DNA from 3 places in the Blautia luti genome. Region 3 is predicted to be linked to each of the others. Evidence: predicted binding sites of a transcription regulator. Region 3 holds the regulator's gene; each other region holds the start of a gene.

Region 1 (8,130 bases), 460 kb from region 3:
GAGGAACTGGAACTGGAACCAGGGGATGCGCTGCTTTCCATTAACGGCCAGCCGGTAGAGGATGTGTTTGATTATCGTTATCTGATGAACGACGAATTTGTTACACTCCTTGTCCGTAAGAAGAATGGCGAGGAATGGGAACTGGAAGTAGAGAAGGAATACGAAGATGACCTTGGAGTGGAGTTTGAGAACAGCCTTATGGATGAGTACCGCTCCTGTTCCAATCATTGTATTTTCTGCTTTATTGACCAGATGCCACCCGGTATGAGAGAAACTTTATATTTTAAAGATGATGATTCCAGACTGTCATTCCTGCAGGGAAATTACGTTACCCTGACGAATATGAGTGACTATGATTTGGATCGTATTATCAAGTTTCATCTTTCACCCATCAATGTATCATTTCAGACTATGAATCCAAAGCTTCGCTGTAAAATGCTCCATAACCGATTTGCCGGAGATGCCCTTGCAAAAGTTGACAAGCTTTATAAGGGTGATGTGACCATGAACGGACAGATTGTTCTCTGCAAGGGGATTAACGACAGAGATGAACTGGAATACAGTCTGGAGAAACTCTCGGAATATGCTCCTGTGCTGCAGAGCGTTTCAATCGTGCCTGTAGGTCTTTCCAAATATCGAAAAGGCCTGTATCCACTGGAATCTTTTGATAAAGAGGATGCGAGGTACCTGATCAGTCAGGTAGAGCGGTGGCAGAAGATTATGGTGAAGAAGCATGACATTCATTTTGTGCATGCTTCGGATGAATGGTATATTCTTGCGGGATATGAACTTCCCGAAGAGGGCAGATACGACGGATACCTTCAGCTGGAAAACGGTGTTGGTATGATGCGCCTGCTTGAAACAGAAGTAAAAGAGAGACTTGAGCAGCTTGAAGGTGATGACAGAACAGTAAACGCGACTGTTGCGACAGGACGGCTGGCAGCACCTTATATAGGCAGAATGATAAAACTGGTACAGGAAAAATTTCCGAATGTCCAGGCTGAAGTATATGCGGTAAAGAATAATTTCTTTGGAGAGAAGATCACAGTTTCGGGTCTGATCACAGCGACTGATCTTATGGATCAGCTTGCTCAGAGAAATCTGGGAGAAAAAGTGCTGATCCCGTGTAATATGCTCAGAAGTGGCGAGGATGTTTTTCTGGATGACCTGACGGTGGAGGATGTCAGACAGGCTCTTAAGACAGAGGTCGTGGTAGTAGATGAGCCGGGGGCAGACCTGGTAAACTGTCTGATCGAGGCACCAGACCATAAAAAGATAAGAAGGAGACAGATATATGAGCAAACCGGTAGTAGCGATAGTGGGCAGGCCTAATGTAGGTAAATCCACATTGTTTAATGCACTGGCAGGTGAGAAGATTTCTATTGTAAAAGATACACCTGGCGTTACAAGAGACAGAATTTATGCAGATGTAACATGGCTGGATAAGGCATTTACCATGATCGATACAGGTGGTATTGAACCGGACAGCAGTGACATCATCCTTTCTCAGATGAGAGAGCAGGCACAGATTGCCATTGATACAGCAGATGTAATCATCTTTATTACAGACGTTCATCAGGGACTTGTGGATTCCGATGCGAAAGTAGCAGATATGCTCCGTCGCAGCGGAAAGCCGGTTGTCCTTGTTGTAAACAAAGTAGACAGCATTCAGAAATTTATGATGGATGTTTATGAGTTCTATAATCTTGGTATCGGTGAACCGATGCCGATCTCAGCAGCAAACCGTATGGGACTGGGAGATATGCTGGATGAAGTGATCAAGCATTTTCCGGAGGACGCAGATACAGAGGAAGACGATGAGATCCCGAGAATTGCGATCGTAGGGAAACCAAATGTAGGAAAATCTTCTCTGGTAAACAAACTTCTGGGTGAAGACCGTGTAATCGTTTCTGATATTGCAGGAACTACAAGAGATGCGGTAGATACCAGAGTGAAGTGGCAGGGTAAGGACTATATCTTTATTGATACAGCCGGACTTCGCCGTAAGGGTAAGGTAAAAGAAGAAATCGAGAGATACAGTGTGATCCGTACAGTAACTGCTGTAGAGCGTGCAGATGTGGTGATCGTTATGATCGATGCATCTGAAGGTGTTACAGAGCAGGATGCCAAGATCGCAGGTATTGCCCATGAGAGAGGAAAGGGCGTTATCATTGCTGTAAATAAATGGGATGCCATTGAGAAGAATGATAAGACCATTTATAAACATACAAACAGGATCCGCGAGGTTCTGGCATATATGCCGTATGCAGAACTGGTATTTATTTCTGCAAAAACAGGACTCAGGATTTCCAGGATGTTTGAGACTATTGATGCAGTTATTGAGAACCAGACACTTCGTATCCAGACAGGTGTCCTGAACGAGATCCTTTCCGAGGCAGTTGCTATGCAGCAGCCGCCGTCTGACAAGGGTAAACGACTGAAGATTTACTATATGACTCAGGTTGCTGTAAAACCACCGACATTTGTAATCTTTGTCAATGACAAAGAACTGATGCATTTCTCCTACACCAGATACCTGGAGAATAAGATCAGGGATGCGTTCGGATTCGCAGGAACATCACTGAAATTCATTATTCGTGAACGAGGTGAGAAGGAATAATCATGGAACGCTTGGTTTGTATAGCAATAGGGTATGTTTGCGGACTCTTTCAGACCGCATATATTTTGGGAAAGATTTATCATATCGATATCCGGAAACAGGGAAGCGGAAATCTCGGCTCTACCAATGTGCTGCGTACACTTGGAAAGAAGGCAGGAGCACTGAATCTTTTGTGTGACTGTCTGAAGTGTGTGGTTGCGATCCTGATCGCAAGAGCAGTATTTGGAAATTCTTACAGTGATATTCTGCCGTTGTTAAGCCTTTATGCAGCAGCAGGATGCATCCTGGGACATAATTTCCCGTTTTATCTGAATTTCAAAGGTGGAAAAGGTGTGGCTGCGTCTGTAGGACTTGTTATTGCATTTGACTGGCGCATTTTTGTGATCTGTGCGATCGTATTCTTTGGATTGTTCTTTCTGACACATTATGTTTCATTGTGTTCAGTGAGTGCATATTTTGCCGCGTTTATCAGTATGATCGTGTTTGGGCAGATGGGATCTTATCATATGGACCATGCACATACCATAGAACTTTATGTTGTGATGGGAGTCCTGACAGTGCTGGCATTCTACAGACATAAGAAGAACATCCACCGCCTTCTTGACGGAACAGAAAGCAAGATTTATCTGAGTAAGAAAAATAAATAAAAAAGAGGTGTTTATATGGCAAAAATCAGTGTACTTGGTGCGGGAAGCTGGGGAACCGCCCTGTCTATTCTTCTTTATAACAACGGACATGAGGTGATCCTCTGGTCAGCACTTGGAGAAGAGATTGCAACATTAAGAGAAAAACGTGAACATGTAAGCAAACTTCCGGGTGTTAAGATTCCTGAACCAATTGACATTACAACAGATGCTGAGAGAAGTCTGCGGGATGCGGATGTTGCTGTGCTGGCAGTGCCGTCTCCTTATACCAGAAGTACCTGTAAGCGGCTGGCGCCCTTTGTAAAAGAAGGGCAGAAAATTGTAAATGTTGCCAAAGGTGTGGAAGAGAAAACACTTCTTACATTAAGCGAGATCATCGAACAGGAACTTCCACAGGCAGATGTGTCAGTACTTTCGGGACCGAGCCATGCAGAGGAAGTTGGAAAAGGATTGCCTACGACCTGTGTGGTAAGTTCTCATAAAAGAGAGACTGCGGAATATCTGCAGGGAATCTTCATGAGTCCTGTATTCAGAGTATATACAACACCGGATATGCTGGGAGTTGAACTTGGAGCTGCATTAAAGAATGTGATCGCTCTTGCGGCGGGAACAGCAGATGGACTTGGATACGGCGACAATACAAAAGCTGCCCTTATCACCCGGGGGATCGCAGAGATTTCCCGTCTTGGCGTAAAAATGGGCGCACGTATGGAAACTTTTTACGGTCTGTCCGGAATCGGAGATCTGATCGTTACCTGTGCCAGCGTTCACAGCCGTAACCGCAAGGCAGGATATCTGATGGGACAGGGATATACCATGCAGCAGGCGATGGATGAAGTGAAGATGGTGGTTGAAGGTGTTTATTCTGCGAAAGCTGCCAAAGAACTGGCAGAGAAATATGATGTGGAGATGCCGATCATCACAGAAATAAATAAAGTTCTGTTTGAAGGAAAGAGCGCTGCAGAGGCAGTGATCGACCTGATGGTAAGAGATAAGAAGGTGGAAACACCGATGCTTCCGTGGGATAATAATTAGTTTGGGATCTGACGTATTCAAAGAGAATATGCAGATGATTAAAGCAGGCACTTTTGGGATGCCTGCTTTATTATTGGTCTGATACGGTTAAAATGCAACATCTCTCAAATCTTCTGGGACATGAGAGCTGTGGAAATTTTCGTTCAGATCATCGATCAGATCCATATCTTCCTGTTCGATGGTGAAATCAAAGATATCAGCGTTGCTTCTGATACGGTCAGGATGAACAGATTTCGGGATTACGGAAATTCCCTTCTGTGTTGCCCAGCGAAGACCGACCTGGGCAGGCGTATGAGCATATTTGGTGCCAAGCACACACATAAGATCATTGTCCAGATAAGCACCCCTTGCAAGCGGCGCATAAGCCTGTACCTGGATCCCTTTGGCCTGGCAGTAGTCGATCAGTTCTTTAGGATAACACAGTGGGTGGCATTCGATCTGATTTACAGCAGGGACAATGCCGGAATTCTTTGCCAGCTCTTCCAGATGCCGGATCTCGAAGTTACTGACACCGATAGAGAGAGCACGTCCGGTTTTCTGGATTTCTTCCAGCACTTTCCATGTGCTGAGGTAACATCCCGGAACAGGCCAGTGGATCAGGTATAGATCAATATAATCCAGCTTCAGACGGTCAAGGCTTCTTTCAAAAGCTCCCTGAATGTCTCCGAGACGCTGTGCTGTGTTCCAGACCTTGCTGGTGATAAAAAGCTCGCTTCTGGGAATTCCGCATCTGGCGATGCCGCGTCCGACATTTTCTTCGTTTTTATATACGGAAGCTGTGTCGATGAGACGATATCCGGATTCAACAGCGGAAATGACTGCATTCTCTGCTTCATTTTCTCCGGTAGCTTTGTATACCCCGAGACCCAGTAAAGGCATCTCTCTGTTTGTATTCAGAAAAACGGTATTATTCAAAATAATTCCTCCAATTCCTCTAATCCTCTTGCTTGATATATAGTTTGCTGTTTGTTACATTTTCAGCAATCCTGTATACTTTGCGATATTTTGGCGGACAATTAAGGTTTTGCCCGATAATCTTGTTTAAGTATAACATAAAAGTATGTCGCAAGTACATCAAATTTATTAACTTTTTTATTGTTCATGTTGTTAACGAAATAACATAATAGTTAAACAATTAACACATATCGTAAAAAAGACTATTTATGGGCGAATATTTCAGAATTATTTGGTAATTTTTTATGCTAAATACCTTGCGGAAATGAAAAAAACGATGTATAATATCAATAAATTGATAATTAATTGTCATAAAAACAGCGGGAATTCTATAGATTCAGCATGTTTTTCAATAGAAAGGGGCATTTAATCATGCATTTAATCAAAGATGAAAACGGGAATCTTGTCCAGCATGGACACGGACATACCCACGAGCATACTCATGAAGATGGTGTGACTCATACTCATGAACATACTCATGGCGACGGTCATGATCATGGACATACCCATACAGACCATGCCTGTGAGAACAGTCATTGCGGATCCTGTAATGAGGGAGACTGTAAGAACGAAACACTGGCACTTCTGACATATATGCTTCAGCATAACGAGCACCATGCTCAGGAACTGGATCAGATGGCAGATAATCTTGCCAAGATGGGAATGGATGCAGCATGTAAGACGATCAAGGAAGCTGTTGCAGATTTCCAAAAAGGCAATATGAGACTTGGGCTTGCTTTAACACTTGTTAAAGAAGAAATGAAATAGGAGGCGGCATCACATGTGTTTAGCAACTGTATATAAAGAAAGCGATGATTCTGTTATCTTTAAGAATGTATCCCGCATTGATGTGGACGGAAACAAGCTGGTTCTCCGTGACATCATGGGAGACGAAAGAGTAGTTGAGGGAACAATCCTTATGGTTGACCTTGCCAACAGCATTGTGAAACTTAAATGTGATTAATACCTGCGAATGAAGATTCGCCCTGCGGAAAGAATGCGGATTTGCGGCGGATTGGATTTCATATGAATCAAAGGCAGAAATAAATGCCTTGATAATAAATAATAAAAGACGTGGAGGTAGTAACTATGAAATTATCAGAAGCAATGAAAGAGAAAATGCTCCTTTCCTTCGAAGTATTCCCACCTAAGACAGAAAAAGGTATGGAAAACCTTCCAGGAACAATTGAACATCTGATGAAATACAAACCGGAGTACATTTCATGTACATATGGTGCAGGCGGCGGAAACGTTGGTGCAAACCGTGAAGTATGTCAGATGATCAAGAAAGCAGGTACAACACCTGTAACACATTTCACAGTTATCAAAAATACAAAAGAAGGCATCAAAGATCAGCTTCAGCAGTACTTAGATGAAGGCGTAGATCATATGCTTGCACTTCGTGGAGATATTCCGCTTGGTGAAACAACAACATGCGGTGACTTCAATTATGCAACAGATCTTGTTAAATTCGTACGTAATGAATTTGGTGATAAATTTGAGATCGCAGTAGCAGGATCACCGGAAGGACATATTGCATGTCGTTCTCTTGATGCTGATATCGCAGTCCTGAAACAGAAACAGGACAATGGCGCAGACTACATCATGACTCAGCTCTGCTGGGATATGGAACAGTTCAAATACTGGTTGGATGCAATCCGTGAAGCTGGTGTTACAATGCCTGTAGATGTTGGGGTAATGCCAATCCTCGACATGTCTGCCACAATCAACATGGCACTTTCCCGTAACGGCTGTGTAATGGATAGTGAGCTTTGCAGACTCATCTCCAGAAACTGGCTGTTCCCGAATCCATTCGCAGCAAAAGATGCTGACGGAAAACCATTCGATATGTTCTATGATGACAAAGTTAAGAGATTCAAAGAAGAAGGTATCGAATATACAATCAGACAGATCGATGAATATCGTGCAATGGGCGTAGATGGTATCCATCTCTATGCACTGAACAAATGGAAAGACGTATCTGAGATCATCGACAGATCCGGTCTTCGTACATTAGTATAATATAACACAGATTTAGGAGGCACCTGGTTTTATGGCACACGTGATTGCTGTCGCAGGAAAAGGCGGCGTAGGAAAAACAACATTATGCGGAATGCTGATCCAGTATCTGTGTGAACAGGGAAAAGGACCGATTCTTGCAGTAGATGCTGATGCGAATTCAAATCTCAATGAGGTACTTGGGGTAGAGGTGGAGACCACTCTTGGCGATGTACGTGAAGAAATCGCCCGTGCAGAACTTGCAAAAGAGAATCCAATCCCTGCCGGAGTATCCAAGGCAGATTATGCGGAAATGCGCTTTGAAGATGCGCTGGTTGAGGACGATGACTTTGATCTTCTTGTAATGGGAAGAACACAGGGAAAAGGCTGTTACTGTTATGTGAATGGACTTCTTCAGACTCAGCTTGCAAAATATCAGAATAATTATCCGTATATTGTCGTAGACAATGAGGCTGGAATGGAGCATATCAGCAGAGGTGTTCTTCCGAGCATGCAGACTGCTATTCTGGTCAGCGACTGCTCCAGAAGGGGCGTACAGGCAGTAGGCAGAATTGCAGAACTGATCAAGGAATGTGACATGCATCCGGATACAGTCGGCCTGATTATCAACAGAGCTCCGAAAGGGGAATTGAACAAAGGAATTCAGGAAGAAATTGCCAATCAGGGTCTGACACTTCTGGGTGTTGTTCCACAGGACGAAACAGTCTATGAATATGACTGCGAGGGTCGTCCGACAAGTACACTTCCGGAAAATAACCCTGTCAAGGTTGCTCTTCGTGCGATCGTTGACAAGTTAGATTTATAATATGCACCCCTTGCCGTATGAAATACGGTAAGGGATGTTTGTGTGCATGGGAA
Region 2 (8,130 bases), 700 kb from region 3:
TACGGTAATGTAACTCATGGTTCCTGTGAAAGTATCTTCAGGTGTCTGAATGACACGAAGAAGCGGGTAACGGAAAATAAGAAATCCGGCAGTCATAAAAATCTCCATTCTGTCCATTTGGTTAAGATTAATAATCCGGAATCATTATAATTCCGGATTGAGAAATTGTAAAGATTGTACAAAAAAAGAATTTATGATAAAATATGCGCGAAAAAAGGCTTAAATGACGGAGAAAGAAATGAATTCTAATTTCGAATATTATAAGGTGTTTTATTATGTTTCCAAGTATGAAAATCTCACAAAGGCAGCAGCAGTGCTGAAAACCAGCCAGCCGGCTGTGACCAGGACGATCCATAATCTGGAGAATGTACTGGGCTGCCGCCTTTTTACAAGAAGCAAAAGCGGGATGAAATTGACACCTGAGGGAAAGATTTTCTATGAATATGTAGCAGCAGGCTGTGCGCAGTTTTTTAAGGCAGAAGATAATCTGAACAATCTGATCAGCCTGGAAAATGGAACCATCTATATCAGTGCCACGGAGACGGCGCTTCATTGTTATTTGTTTGAGGCAGTCAGAGACTTTAATATTCAATATCCGAATGTGCATTTTAAGATATTGAATAACAGTACTACGGACTCTGTAAGTGCACTCAGGGAAGGAAAGGTAGACCTTGCAGTTGTGTCTGCAGCCTTACAGGTTACAGAGCCATTGAAAATGAAAGTTGTGCGAAAGTATAAAGAAATCCTGATCGGGGGCAGCCGTTTTGCAGAGTTGAAGGGAAGAAAGACTTCATTGGAGGAGTTGTCCACCTATCCGTGGATCAGCCTGACTTCTGAGGCAATCACCAGGAGATATCTGAATGCGTATTTTGCCAAAAACGGCCTGCAGTTTTCACCGGATGTAGAGCTGGCGACTACAGACATGATCCTCCCGGCAGTGCGATATAACATGGGAATTGGATTTCTGCCTGAAGAATTTGCAAAAGATGATCTGGCAGCAGATAAGGTTTTTGAAATTGATGTAAATGAAACATTTCCTGAGAGAAGTATTATTCTGATACATGATACAGAATATCCTCAGAGTATTGCATCCAAAGCGTTTCAGAAATTCCTGGCAGAAAGAGAAGGTGTATAAATCTGGTGGGGATTTGTATATAAAAATAATGTAGAAGAAAAACAGGACAGGTATCATGCGAAATCACATGTACCTGTCCTGTAGTTATGTCTGGACAATTTAACTATAAGATTTTATTTATGCCACTCCCAGTTCCTGATCTCTTCAAGATCCTGGCCATATTCAGCGATGTACTGTTTATGCTCAACAAGCTTGTCGTTCATCTTTTGGATTAAGTAAGAACCTTTATTTCCAAGCTGTGGCAGATGCATGATGGCATCTTTTACAAGGTTGAAACGGTCGATCTGGTTCTGTACACGCATATCGAATGGAGTAGTGATCGTACCTTCTTCCTGATATCCATGAACGGAAACATTGTGGTTATGACGACCATATGTAAGCTCGTGGATCAGTGTCGGATATCCGTGGAATGCAAAGATAACCGGTTTGTCTTTTGTGAAGATTGCATCGTACTCTGCATCGCTTAAGCCGTGTGGATGTTTGTGGTCGGATTCCAGTTTGAACAGGTCGACAACGTTAACAACACGGATCTTAAGTTCTGGCATTTCATCACGAAGGATCGTAACAGCAGCCATGATCTCAAGTGTAGGTGTATCACCACAGCAAGCCATGACAAGGTCTGGTTCTTCACCACAGTCATTGCTTGCCCACTCCCAGATACCGATACCCTGTGTGCAGTGCTTAACAGCCTGCTCCATGGTCAGCCACTGGCAGCTTGGATGTTTGGAAGCTACGATTGCGTTTACATAGTTCTTACTCTTGATGCAGTGATCGAAGCAGGAGAGTAAGCAGTTAGCGTCTGGTGGTAAGTACATACGTACCACGTCTGCTTTCTTATTAGCGATGTGATCCAGGAATCCAGGATCCTGATGTGTAAATCCGTTGTGGTCCTGCTGCCATACGTTGGATGTCAGGATGAAGTTCAGGGATGCGATCGGCTGTCTCCAAGAAAGCTGGTTGCAGACTTTGAGCCATTTTGCATGCTGAGCTGCCATGGAGTCAACGATACGGATGAATGCTTCATAGCTTGCGAAGAAGCCGTGACGACCTGTTAACAGGTAACCTTCCAGCCATCCTTCACACATATGCTCGCTGAGCATACTGTCCATGATACGTCCGTCTCTTGCGAGGCAGTCATCAGTATCAAGCATTTCTGCATTCCAGTCACGTTTCTGATATTCAAATACTTTGTACAGACGGTTGGACATACTTTCGTCTGGTCCAAAGATACGGAAATTCTTGTTCTCTTCATTCAGTTTGAAGATGTCACGAATGTATCCGCCAAGTTCAATCATATCCTGAGCTTTTGTTTTGCCAGGCTGTACTTCGATACCGTAATTACGGAAATCCGGAAGACGAAGGTCTTTCAGAAGAAGTCCGCCGTTTGCATGTGGGTTCGCACCAAGACGTGCATTTCCCTTAGGAGTCAGTTCAGCCAGTTCAGGGATCAGGCGGCCATTTTTATCGAAGAGATCCTGAGGACGATAGCTTTCTAGCCACTCTTTCAGAAGTTCAAGATGTTCTGGTTTCTCCATGGAGATCGGAACCTGATGAGCACGGAAAGAACCTTCGATCTGAAGTCCGTCAACAACCTTAGGACCTGTCCATCCCTTAGGAGTACGAAGAACGATCATTGGCCATACTGGACGCTCCGGATCATTGTTCTCACGTGCGTGTTTCTGGATTGCTTTGATTTCTTCGATTACAGTATCCATTGTTTCTGCCATCTTCTTGTGCATGGTCATTGGGTCATCGCCTTCAACGAAGTATGGTTTCCAGCCACAGCCCTTAAAGAAGCATTCAAGCTCTTCATGAGAAAGACGGGAGAAGATAGTAGGGTTGCTGATCTTATATCCGTTTAAGTGAAGAATAGGAAGTACAGCACCATCAGTGATCGGGTTCAGGAATTTGTTGGACTGCCAGGATGTTGCCAGAGGGCCGGTCTCAGCCTCGCCGTCACCTACAACAGTAGTAGCGATCAGCTCCGGGTTATCGAATACAGCTCCGAAAGCATGAGCGATGGAATAACCAAGCTCACCACCCTCGTTGATGGAACCAGGTGTTTCCGGTGCACAGTGGCTCGGAACTCCACATGGGAAGGAGAACTGTTTGAACATTTTCTTCATACCTTCTTCATCCTGGCTGATATTAGGATAAACTTCGCTGTAAGAACCTTCCAGATAAGTGTTGGCGATCATGAAGTTTCCACCATGTCCCGGACCGGAAAGGAGGATCATATCCAGGTCGTAACGTTTAATGACACGGTTGCAGTGTGCATAAACGAAGTTCTGTCCTGGTACAGTTCCCCAGTGACCAACGATTTTCTTCTTAATCTGATCCATGGTTAATGGCTCTCTCAGAAGCGGATTGTCAAGAAGATAGAGCTGTCCGGCAGACAGGTAGTTCGCTGCACGCCAGTAAGCATCGATTTTGTCAAGCATTTCCTGATTTAAAGGCTGCTTTTCAAGACATAATTTGTTGTCTTCCATTTTCTTACCTCTTTTTCTTTCTTTATCTTTGATGTCTCGGCAGTGTACCGACAACTTGCAGGTACACTGGTAAATAAATTGTGTTATTTTTTTAACTAGACACATGCTATCACAGAAAGAAAAAAACGTAAAATAGAAAAAATGCATTATAATTATAACTTTTTGATATGAATAGATCTACTGTACCTGTATTGGGACAGTAGATCTGCAAACAAAGATTGGGAAATAATTAACAAAAAACTGAAGCATAGGTATGACCAATTACAAAAATTACAGCGGTTCGGAATGGATATCCACTGACCGGCAGCTGTCCCTCTCTATGAGATGATGAGGAACGATGATCTTCGTTGCCAGGAGATTGGGGTTTTCGATATGGTTGATCATCTGGGAGGCTGCCTCGATCCCCAGCTGACAGGAATTGATGTCTATGGATGTGAGCTGAGGCGAGGTAAGTCTGGCCAGAAGAGAGTTGTTAAAGGAAAGAATGGACAGGTCTTCGGGGATGGAAAGCCCTGCCTCCATACATACCCGTTCCAGATAAACCGCCAGGATGTCGTCACTTACCAAAATGGCAGTGGGACGGTCTTTCTGCTTAAGAAGATTGAGCAGCTGGTCTGATCTTTCCTGAGAAATCTCCGGAACTTCAATACAGTAGTCGGGACGTACAGCCAGTCCATGATTCAAAAGTGCCTGCTGATATCCCATTTTACGGTCGGAAGAGAATACCAGGGAAGAATCCACACCCAGATAAGCAATGCGTCTGTGGCCAAGGCTGTAGAGATATTCTGTGGCTTCCTGGCCTGCCAGAAGATTGTCGTTATCGATATACATGGTGTGATTGGTGTACTGGGCAGGTTTACCGATGAGAATATAAAGCAGGCCTTTACTGAACAGGTAATCAATGACAGGATCATCCTGTCTGGAATACAGAAGGATAAAACCGTCTGCTTTGCCACTGCGTGCCATAGAACGCACGGTCTGCAGGATTTCTTCTTTATTCTGTCCTGTTATAATGGTGCTGATATACTGGTGGCTGTTGCAGTAGTGGCTGATTCCCCGGATGGTTTCCAGATAAAAGGAATTTTCGTATGCTTCTTTGGCAGAAGCGGGCAAAATGATGCCAATGCACCGGGAATTGGATGACTGGGATGCCAGGGTGCTGGCCTGGAAATTGGGTTCATAGCCTAACTGAAGCATGGCTTTGCGCACGCGTTCTTTTGTCTCTTCACTGATAGAAGGGTTATTTTTACAGGTTCTGGAAACTGTGGACGGTGAAACGCCGGCCAGAGCTGCTACCTCTTTAATGGTTACTGCCATGAAAAAACCTCCATAAATAGTGATATGGAGCGATTGGTAAAAAACTCCATACCATGGTTATCGTTGCATCTATTTTATAAGAAGAAACAGGGGTTGTCAAATGGCATTCCCAGGTCTTCAGATAGTTCCCCAATGCACAAAAAAGTAAGAAATGCACAAAAAACAAGGCGTCTGATTGTTTAAAAAGTAGAATTAAAAATAGTGGATTGTAATTAATGCAAAATAACGCTATAATTAATGCAAACGTTTGCATGAAATAATGCAAATAAAGCATAGCAAGGGATGCAAAAGGAGAGAAATTATGGAAAATAGATCAGCGGGAATTTTATTACCGATCAGCAGCCTGCCGTCAGACTATGGGATCGGATGCTTTTCCAAAAGTGCGTATGAATTTGTAGACTGGTTAAAGGAAGCCGGTCAGACTTACTGGCAGATCCTGCCGTTAGGCCCAACCAGTTATGGAGATTCTCCCTATCAGTCATTTTCCACATTTGCGGGAAATCCTTATTTCATAGATCTGGATACACTGGTGGAAGAGGGCGTTCTGGATAAGAAAGACTGTGAGAAAGTCAACTGGGGAAAGAAACCCGATGATGTGGACTATGAGAAAATATACAAAGGACGATATCCTCTTCTGCGAAAAGCATATGAAAACAGTGCTATCAGCAAGAATCCGGACTATCAGAAATTTGTAGCAGAGAACAGCTGGTGGCTTTCCGATTATGCTTTATTTATGGCAGTAAAGGATCGTTTCGGGGGTGTGGAATGGACGAAATGGGCAGAAGATATCAGACTTCGCTGGAACAATGCCATGGATTATTATCGTGAGGAGTTATATTTTGATATTGAATTCCAGCAGTATATGCAGTTCAAGTTCTATGAGCAGTGGATGAAACTGAAATCCTATGCCAATTCAAAGGGAATCCAGATCATCGGGGATATCCCGATCTATGTTGCCATGGACAGCGCGGATGCATGGGCACATCCGGAATTATTCCAGCTGGATGAGGAAAATGTACCTCTGGCAGTGGCAGGATGCCCTCCGGATGGATTTTCTGCAACAGGACAGTTATGGGGAAATCCACTGTACCGTTGGGATTATCACAGAGATACAGGATATCAGTGGTGGATATCCAGAATGAGTTACTGTTTCAGGCTCTATGATGTTGTCCGTATCGATCATTTCCGTGGATTTGATGAATATTTTGCTATTCCGTATGGAGATACGGATGCCACAGGTGGACATTGGGAAAAAGGACCGGGAATCGATCTGTTCCGCAGAATTGAACAGGTCCTGGGCTGGAAGCAGGTTATTGCAGAGGATTTAGGATATATGACAGACTCTGTACGTCATCTGGTATATGAAAGCGGTTTTCCGGGAATGAAAGTACTGGAATTCGCCTTTGACGCCAGAGATTCCGGATGTGCCAGTGATTATCTGCCGCACAATTATCCGGAGAATTGTGTGGCATATACTGGAACTCATGATAATGAAACAATCGTGGGATGGTGGAAGAGCATTACAGAAGAAGAAAGAAAGCTGGCAAGAGATTATCTGTGCGATCATGCAACACCGGAAGAAGAATTGTATCAATGCTTCATTAGCCTGATCATGCGAAGTGCAGCACGCGTCTGCGTAATTCCAATGCAGGATTACATGGGACTGGATAACCGGTTCCGAATGAACAAACCATCCACAGTTGGCACCAACTGGAAGTGGAGGATTAAAAAGAGAGATCTTACGAAGAAACTCCAGAAAGAGATCCATGATGTGACACTGCGCTATGGACGTAAGAACTGGGATTAAGTACAGATTGAAATAGTATGAACGATGACAGCGTTTTGGATATGGAGAGTATCTGAAACGCTGTTTTATTTCATGGAAAATTACTCCGTAATGTTCCTATGAAATAAAAAGCCCTTAGGGCAGGATCGCATACTTTACTTTTGTATGAAAAAGAAAACATTGGGAATGTTTTGGATTGTGTACAATTGGGAAAGAAATCCATTGATTTTCGGGCAATATTTGATAAAATATTAACCAGAAAAAGGTAAAAAACAGATTTTCAGGAGGACTTATAAATGAATTATAATAGATTGGAAACAAGTCTGATCGATGTGATCAAGGAAGAACAGGCGAAGCTTGGATACATGAAGGAGAAGATCAGTCTTTATTATCCGCTCAGTTCCCTGAATCATTTTTTTGAAAGCAATGCCGATGCAGCAGGAATGATGGAAATTTTAAAAGATTTTCCTGCTTATATGAAAGAGAAATTTGGGGAGGTTGTGGTTTCACACAGAGGAAATCGTTTCTGTTTCACTGTTTCTGATAAAGCGTCAGAATATGTGCATAATAATATGAAAGATAATGAATTTATCAAGGCACTGATCGAGTTGGTAGGTAGACATGGATGTACGCTGGATGAAATCAAAGAGTTATTTCATTCTTATTCAGACAAGATTGTTACTGAACCTATGGATAACGGCGAATTTGATGTGATGGTACGCTTTGATGATGGATCAGATCCCTATTATTATTGTTTCAAAGATGAAGGATGCCATATCATTTACCACAGGTTCCTGCCGGAAGACTACGCAGATTTTGGGTTTTGACAGGAATTTGTAATAAATTTGCCAACTGTCGAACCAGCAAAAATATATGTAACATTTGCAATAAAAGTGTGTTATTTTTTTGTCAAATATTTACAAAAATAAACCGAAATTTGATATTGACATATAGTCTCAATAATGGTAATTTTTAGTTGACTTAATGTTTTTCATTGATAAAAACGAGTAACATTTTATTACATTGTTTTACAGGGATAATAGAGAAAATTGACTTGACAGTTGGAGGGAAAGATTAAATGAGAAAAACCAAAATTATCTGTACGATGGGACCGTCTACGGATAAAGACGATGTTATGGAACAGCTTGTGAGAGAGGGAATGGATGTAGCACGTTTCAATTTCTCACATGGACCTCATGATGAACAGAGAGGACGCATCCAGAAGCTGAGAGAACTTCGTAAGAAATATGACAGACCTGTTGCAGCGCTTCTTGATACAAAGGGACCGGAGATCAGACTTGGATGCTTCAAGGATGGCAAGGTTTCTCTGGAAGAAGGACAGATTTTTACATTTACAAATAAAGATATCGAAGGAACCAACGAGCATGTAAGCATTACTTATA
Region 3 (8,130 bases):
GCGGATTTATCAAGATTATTGATGCTCTGGGCGGTATTACCCTAAATTCTGATTACGATTTTGATTCACAAAATGAAACAGGATATCATTTTAACAAAGGCGAGAATCACGTAAACGGAGAACAGGCACTGGTGTTCAGCCGTGAACGTTATGCGTTTAAAGAAGGGGACCGTCAGAGAGGACGTAACCAGATGGCAGTAATTCAGGGAGTTGTAGATAAAGTAACACAGCCGTCTTTCCTGAAAAATTATCTGTCAGTTATGGACAGCCTGGACGGATGCTTCGAAACCAATATTCCATATGATCTGATCGCTTCTCTGGTTCGTAAGCAGCTGGATGAAGGTGGCAGCTGGCAGGTATTATCCTACAGTGTAAATGGAACAGGAGATACTCAGAAGCCATATTCCATGAGTGCGAAAGCTTATGTCATGGTTCCGGACCAGACAACTGTGGATAAAGCAAAAGTATTAATGAAGAAAGTCAGAGAAGGATTCCAGTTATCTGACGCAGACGTTGCCCGTTAGGGCAGCGTCTTTTTTCTTTAGAGACAAAAGCTCCTGAGGTTGCCGATGCATTTAAGCAGGTCAATGAAGGAAAAATGGACAATTATTGATCCGATCAGTATTGATAAAGAAAACAAAATTATCAAAGTTGCGTTAGAAGATCACTGCTACTTCTCAATTATTTCTGATGAAGTAAAAACAGCTGAATAAGAGTAAATGAAAAAGGCGATGCATTCACACAGAATGCCCACCTTTTTTCTTTGCATTCTTCTCTTTCCACGCCTGTATGAATTCCAGCTGTTCCTGGTCGGAGATCTCCTGTGAGGCGGCGTCGTTGCCGGCGGCTGCACAGCAGAGCAGGATGAAACCCTGCAGTAAAAAGAAGATAAGGATCATCAATGCGATCATATAGGTTTACCTCCCTGTTGAAACGATAGTTCCAGTATGTACAGATCAGAAACACTTTATACAGTTTATGTGAAAAAATACCGGGAGATAACAAAAGATGAAGAACCCGAATAAATTAGAGTAAGAACTTGCTGCTTTTTATCCGGAGGTTTTATGGGAAATTTGTCTGATGCAGAATATACAGGGAAGGGGATCGGTGTCTGTGTTATGGATACAGGCCTGTTTCCTCATATAGACTTTGCAGGGCGGATCTGGGTATTCCGGGATTTCGTGAGAGGGCAGAAACAGCCTTATGATGACAATTCCCACGGTACCCATGTGTGCGGCATTATAGGAGGAGACGGAACAGCATCGAGGGGACGGATCAGGGGAATTGCACCGGGATGCGGATTTATTGCCCTGAAAGTGCTGGATGGGCTTGGAAACGGCAGAAAAGAGGATGTACTGCAGGCTATTGAATGGATATTGAAAAACAGAAAAAAATACGGGATCCGGATTGTTAACATTTCGGTGGGAACAACCTGCAGGACGAAAATGGACCACAAAATCCTGATAGACGGGGTAGAAAAATTATGGGATCAGGGACTGGTGGTAGTAGCAGCAGCGGGAAATCAGGGTCCCAGGCCGGGAAGTGTTACGGCACCGGGAAGCAGCCGTAAGATCATTACCGTAGGATCCAGTGATCTGCTCACAGGCAGATCGGCTATTTCCGGAAGGGGTCCTACGTTTGAATGTGTATGTAAACCTGACCTGGTGGCACCGGGCAGCAAAATACGTGCCTGCGCCCCTGGAGTGGACTTTCCTTATGGGGTCAAAAGCGGCACATCTATGTCTACACCGCTGGTTTCCGGTGCAGCAGCACTGATGCTGGAAAAAAATCCAGCCCTTACAAATCTGGAAATAAAGATGAAGCTGAAAGAAAGCGCCAGGGATATGGGACTGCCCAAGAATCTTCAGGGCTGGGGGGAACTGGATCTGGAGCGTTTTATGAAACTGTGAAAAAATTATCACTTTAATGTGCAAAAGCATTGACGAACCAGAGGATTTCAGATACAATAATATTCAAATGAGCCAATAGCCAAAGAGGAGGACATATATGAAAAAAATTCAGATGCAGACACCACTTGTGGAAATGGACGGAGATGAGATGACCAGAATCCTCTGGAAGATCATTAAAGAGGAACTTCTTCTTCCATATATTGATTTGAACACAGAGTATTATGACCTTGGCCTGGAATACAGAAATGAGACCGATGACCAGGTAACTGTTGATGCAGCAGAGGCTACAAAGAAATACGGGGTAGCTGTTAAATGTGCCACTATTACACCGAATAAGGCAAGAATGGAAGAGTATACCCTAAAGAAAATGTACAAGAGCCCGAATGGTACGATCCGTGCGATCCTGGACGGTACTGTATTCCGTGCTCCTATCGTGGTAAAAGGAATCGAACCATGTGTCAAAAACTGGAAAAAGCCTATCACCATTGCCCGTCATGCATACGGCGATGTGTATAAGAATACAGAGATGTATATCGACGGACCAGGGGATGCCTATCTCTTATTTAAGGGCGAGAACGGAGAAGAAAAGAAAGAACTGATCCATCATTATGACAGTGCCGGGGTTCTTCAGGGAATGCATAATCTGGATGATTCTATTTCCAGTTTCGCAAGATGCTGCTTTAATTATGCACTGGATACGAAGCAGAGCATTTGGTTTGGCGGTAAAGATACTATTTCCAAGATTTATGACGGACGCTTTAAAGAAATTTTTGCAACAATCTATGAAAATGAATTCAAAGAAAAATTTGAAGCAGCAGGAATTGAGTATTTCTACAGCCTGATCGACGATATTGTGGCCCGTGTGATGAAAGCAGAAGGGGGATTTATCTGGGCATGTAAGAATTATGACGGAGATGTTATGAGTGATATGGTTTCCTCTGCATTTGGTTCTCTGGCTATGATGACTTCTGTGCTGGTATCACCCCAGGGTTATTATGAATATGAGGCAGCTCATGGAACGGTACAGAGACATTACTATCGTCATCTGAAAGGTGAGGAGACATCCACAAACTCTGTTGCGACGATCTTCGCATGGACAGGTGCTCTCAGAAAACGTGGAGAACTGGACGGAAACAGGGAACTGATGGAATTCGCAGATAAGCTTGAGAAAGCAACATTAAGTACCATTGAAGAGGGAAAGATGACCAAGGATCTGGCACTGATCACCACTTTGAAGGATGTAACCGTGTTAAACAGTGAGCAGTTTATCCTGGCTATCAGAGAGAAACTGGATACACTGCTGTAAGTTGTTTGGACAGACATTTCACTAATAAAATAAAAAAGTAAAAAGAAAAAATGGGAAGAACCTGCATATTATGCAAGTTCTTCCCATTTTTCATACAAAGTTTCCAGTTCTTCTATAACAGCAGCTTTTTCTTTGCTGAGTTTGGCACATTCAGCAACATTGGTGCAGATATCAGGAAGAACCATGGTCTCATCAATTTCTTTGTCCCTGGTTTCCAGTTCTTCGATGCGGGCTTCGATTTTTTTTAATTCATTTTCCCGTTTACGCTGACGGGCCTGTTCCTCTTTCTGCTGCTGCCAGGACAGCTTATTATCAGATGCCTGCTTTGCCTCTGCCACAGCCTGGGCTGCTGCCGGAGCATATTTCTCTGTAAGTTCTTCTTTCTTCTCCAGGTAATAATCATAGTCACCTATGTAATTTACAATGGCCTGGTTGGTCAGATCCAGAATACGGGTTGCGGTCTGATTGATGAAGTAACGGTCATGGGAAACATACAATACAGTGCCTGTATAGCTGTTCAGGGCTTCTTCCAGGATTTCTTTGGAAGCGATATCCAGGTGGTTGGTAGGCTCATCCAGAATCAGGAAGTTGGCTTCCGAAAGCATCAGCTTCGCCAGTGATACGCGGCCTCGTTCACCACCGGACAATGCAGAGATCAGTTTGAAGACGTCGTCGCCTGTAAACAGGAAAGCTGCCAGCATGTTTCGGATTTCAGTTTCTGTAAGAGTAGGATAGGTATCGGCAATTTCCTGGAAAATGGTCTTTTCCATGTGCAGGACGTGATGTTCCTGGTCATAATAACCGATCTGTACTTTGGAACCAAGGGAAAATCTGCCGGAGTCTGCATTTATCAGACCATTGATGATCTTCAGCATAGTGGTTTTTCCGGTACCGTTATTTCCAATCAGCGCTACCCGTTCACCACGTTTGATCTCGAAAGAAATATTGGAGAAAAGGGTCTGTCCCGGGAAAGATTTGGAAAGTTCTTCTACATTAAGAACATCATTTCCGCTGACGTATCTGGGCTCTAAGGAGATACGCATCTGATTCTGGATCTCCTGGGGCTTCTCAATACGCTGGATCTTATCCAGCATTTTTTCACGGCTCTCAGCACGTTTGATGGATTTCTCACGGTTAAAGGATTTCAGCTTGGTAATTACGGCTTCCTGATGTTTGATCTCCCGCTGCTGATTCAGGTAAGCCTTGTACTGGGCATCACGAAGCTGGGCTTTTTTCAAGGCATAGGCAGAATAATTGCCGCTGTACATGCGCATGGTACCGGTCTCGATCTCCACGACTTTTGTTACAACTTTGTCCAGAAAATAACGATCGTGGGAAACGATAAATACAGCTCCCGGGTAGTTGAGCAGATAGGTTTCAAGCCAGGAAATACTCTCCATGTCCAGATGGTTGGTAGGCTCATCCAGGAGAAGGATATCCGGGCTGGAAAGCAAAAGTTTGCCCAGCGCTACACGGGTTTTCTGGCCGCCGGAAAGAGTTTCGATCTGGCGTGGAAAATCTTCTTCTGTGAAGCCGAGGCCTTTTAATACTCCCATAATCTCACTTTTATAAGCATATCCGTTTTCCAGTTCAAACTGATGGCTGAGTCTGGTGTAGGTATTCATCAGGCTGTCCAGAGCCTCGCCTGTGGCTGATTTCATTTCCTGTTCCATGCTGCGCAGACGATTCTCCATGTCGATGATGTGCTGCTTGGTGGAGATCAGCTCCTCGTAGATAGTATGGTGGCCGTGGATATCCTGATACTGGGCAAGATACCCGATATTTTTATCTTTGGCGAGTACCACATTGCCGGAATCAGGGGAAAGCTCGTGCATGATAATACGGAGCAGGGTAGTTTTACCGGCTCCGTTATTGCCGATGAGTGCGGCTTTTTCTCTGTCTTCTATATGGAAACTGGCATCCTGAAGGATCACCTTTTCGCCAAAGGATTTGCAGATGTTCTGACATGATAAGATCATACAAATTCCTCCGATATAGTAATTATTTTTCTTGAAATATTGCGAACCGCATACCATTATAACGGAATCCGGAGGCTTTTAAAAGCATAAATCGAAAATTCATAAAAAATATATGCAGGAATTGTTTAAAAGGTACAAAATCAATTTGACAATAAAATAACATTTCGGTATAATTGACATAGATAAATAAGGAGGGAAAATTTGTGGAAGCTAAGGAGATTTCAAAAGCGGTCATCAAACGTCTGCCTCGCTATTACCGTTATCTTGGTGAATTGATGGAAGAGAATGTAGAGAGAATTTCTTCCAATGATCTCAGTAAGAAAATGCATGTGACAGCTTCCCAGATTCGTCAGGATTTAAATAATTTCGGCGGTTTTGGTCAGCAGGGTTATGGTTATAATGTACGTTATTTATATACGGAAATCGGTAAGATACTGGGTCTGGACACAGTGCATCCTATGATTATCCTGGGTGCGGGTAATTTGGGACAGGCACTGGCGAATTATGTAGATTTTGAGAAACGGGGATTTAAACTGGTTGGTATTTTTGATGTAAATCCTGTACTGGAAGGAATTGCAGTACGCGGGATTGAGGTTCAGATGCTCAGTGACCTGCCTTTGTTTCTGAAGGAGAATGAGGTAGAAATTGCGGTGCTCACTCTTCCGAAGAACAAAGCAAAGGAAATGGCGAAGATCCTCATTGAAAACGGTATTAAAGCAATCTGGAATTTCGCACATATTGATTTGGATGCACCAGAGGACGTTATGGTAGAGAATGTACATCTGTCTGAGAGCCTTATGACCTTGTCCTACAATCTCAGCGAGTATCGAAAAGAGCATGAAGCTATGGAATAATTGGTGCTGAGAACGAAGTGAACAGTAACACAATGACAGCGAAGAAGCTGTGATCTTATCCGATCACAGCTTTTCTTTTGGTGAAAAAGGGTGTATACTTACATATAAATTGGGGTTTATGCAATGAGAGGTGAGAAAATGAGGGAGATCGTAACTGCCTGTGAAATGAAAGCACTGGATCGAAATACCATCGAAACAGCAGGAATCCCGTCACTGGTGCTGATGGAAAGAGCTGCATTAAAGACTGCAGAAGAGCTCAGAAAGCGGCTGAAAAATGGAAGCAGGGAAAGAATCCTGGTAGTTTGCGGAAGCGGAAATAATGGTGGAGACGGGCTGGCAATTGCCAGGCTTCTGCATCTGGCCGGGATAGAAACCTGTTTTTATCTGGCGGGAAAAGAAGAGCGGATGACAGAAGAAACGAAATGTCAGTTAAAGGCAGCCAGATACTATGGTGTTTTACAGGAGCATAACTTAAGAACTGATGAATATACTACTATAGTAGATGCCATCTTCGGGGTTGGGTTGGCCCGTCCTGTGGAAGGCAGCTATGCCCGGCTGATCCGGGAACTGAACGAGGCAGATGCATTTAAAGTGGCTGTAGATATTCCCTCCGGTGTCAATGCAGATACCGGATTTGAGATGGGAACTGCATTTCGGGCAGATCTTACGGTAACCTTTGCATTCCGGAAAAGAGGTTTATGTTTTTATCCGGGACGTATGCTGGGAGGAGAGATCATTACTGCAGATATCGGAATCTATCCGGAGCCGAAACAGAAACTGCAGGTACATTATCTGGGAAAAGAGGATCTGTCTTTGATGCCGCCCAGACTGCCTTATGGAAATAAGGGGACTTTTGGCAAGGTCCTTCTGGTAGTGGGATCACCGGAGATGTGCGGCGCTGCTTATTTAAGTGCTGCAGCGGCATTTAAATGTTCGGCGGGAATGGTGAAGATCCAGACTGTGGAGGAGAATCGAATCTCTCTGCAGACTTTGCTCCCGGAGGCGATGGTATCCTGCGAGTTTAATGAAGAGCAGAACAGACAGATGCTGAACTGGTGTGATGTTCTGGTGATCGGTCCCGGACTTGGAGTATCCGGCCGGAGCAGAGAACGCGCACAGTGGTTTTTATCCCATGCAGCAGAATGCGGCAGACCGGTGATCCTGGATGCAGACGGCCTGAATCTTCTCTCAGTCCATGATGAATGGAAGAAATATCTGGGTGAGAATGTGATCCTGACTCCTCATATCGGGGAAATGAGCCGCCTGAATAAAACAATGATCAGTGATATCCAGGATGCATTGATGGAAACCGCATATGAATATGCAAAAGAAACAGGTACTGTCTGTGTTCTGAAGGATGCCTGTACAGTAACTGCCGGGCCTTCAGGGGAAACCTATCTGAACCTGTCCGGGAATGCCGGGCTTGCCACTGCAGGAAGCGGCGATGTGTTAAGCGGTGTGCTGGCGGGAGTGCTTTGCATGTATCTCTCAGCAGAGAAAAAGATTCCTCCGGTACAGCTTGCAGCGCTGGGAGTTTTTGTTCACGGACTTGCAGGAGACAGGGCAGCAGAAGTATGTGGAAAAAGAGGAATGACCGCAAGGGACATTATCCGGTTTTTACCGGAAATACTGAGAATAAAGGACGACATGGATGATGGAAAAATGTAACAGAGTGAAAGCAGTGATTTCCTTGGATGCAGTGGAACATAATTTCCACGAGATGAGAAAGAACATTGCGCAGGATACAAAAATGATCGCGGTAGTCAAAGCGAATGCCTATGGACATGGGGCTGTTCAGATCGCTCATCTGATCCAGAATTATGATTATATATGGGGATTTGCCACAGCTACTGCAGAAGAGGCACTTGCTCTTCGAAAAGCAGGTGTGATGAAACCGATCCTGATCCTGGGAATTGTGTTTGATGAATATTATCCGGAGCTTGTGAGAAATCATATACGTCCTGCAGTCTGCGAATATGAGGAAGCCAGAAAGCTTTCCGCAGAGGCTGTCAGTCAGGGAGAAACAGTACATATTCACATCGCACTGGATACGGGAATGACCAGGATTGGTTTTGCGGATA

The links. Region 3 encodes Rex, which represses fermentation and respiration genes when NADH is low (regulators of the CRP and FNR family bind a similar motif). Its sites were predicted from a motif close to ATTGTTAANTANTTAACAAT; they were not measured.
Region 1: R8695_RS09895 (DUF8180 domain-containing protein) is a predicted target of Rex. The motif match lies at 5,548-5,567, and genes of this name have one in related genera.
Region 2: R8695_RS04405 (phosphoketolase family protein) is a predicted target of Rex. The motif match lies at 3,842-3,861, and genes of this name have one in related genera.

The regions. Positions count from the first base shown of each region.
Region 1 covers NZ_AP028156.1:2,105,540-2,113,669, reverse strand. Annotated here, with positions in the region: gene R8695_RS09920 (DUF512 domain-containing protein) at 1-1,332, shown strand, start outside; gene der (ribosome biogenesis GTPase Der) at 1,295-2,620, shown strand; gene plsY (glycerol-3-phosphate 1-O-acyltransferase PlsY) at 2,623-3,267, shown strand; gene R8695_RS09905 (NAD(P)H-dependent glycerol-3-phosphate dehydrogenase) at 3,283-4,299, shown strand; gene R8695_RS09900 (aldo/keto reductase) at 4,387-5,214, opposite strand; gene R8695_RS09895 (DUF8180 domain-containing protein) at 5,626-6,021, shown strand; gene R8695_RS09890 (CooT family nickel-binding protein) at 6,035-6,217, shown strand; gene R8695_RS09885 (methylenetetrahydrofolate reductase) at 6,343-7,275, shown strand; gene R8695_RS09880 (ATP-binding protein) at 7,307-8,077, shown strand.
Region 2 covers NZ_AP028156.1:943,260-951,389, forward strand. Annotated here, with positions in the region: gene R8695_RS04400 (LysR family transcriptional regulator) at 239-1,135, shown strand; gene R8695_RS04405 (phosphoketolase family protein) at 1,249-3,624, opposite strand; gene R8695_RS04410 (LacI family DNA-binding transcriptional regulator) at 3,895-4,941, opposite strand; gene malQ (4-alpha-glucanotransferase) at 5,201-6,748, shown strand; gene R8695_RS04420 (DUF3877 family protein) at 7,024-7,554, shown strand; gene pyk (pyruvate kinase) at 7,806-8,130, shown strand, end outside.
Region 3 covers NZ_AP028156.1:1,648,122-1,656,251, forward strand. Annotated here, with positions in the region: gene R8695_RS07770 (LCP family protein) at 1-524, shown strand, start outside; gene R8695_RS07775 (hypothetical protein) at 588-713, shown strand; gene R8695_RS07780 (hypothetical protein) at 738-911, opposite strand; gene R8695_RS07785 (S8 family peptidase) at 1,065-1,910, shown strand; gene R8695_RS07790 (NADP-dependent isocitrate dehydrogenase) at 2,008-3,216, shown strand; gene abc-f (ribosomal protection-like ABC-F family protein) at 3,285-5,195, opposite strand; gene R8695_RS07800 (redox-sensing transcriptional repressor Rex) at 5,399-6,049, shown strand; gene R8695_RS07805 (NAD(P)H-hydrate dehydratase) at 6,173-7,717, shown strand; gene alr (alanine racemase) at 7,704-8,130, shown strand, end outside.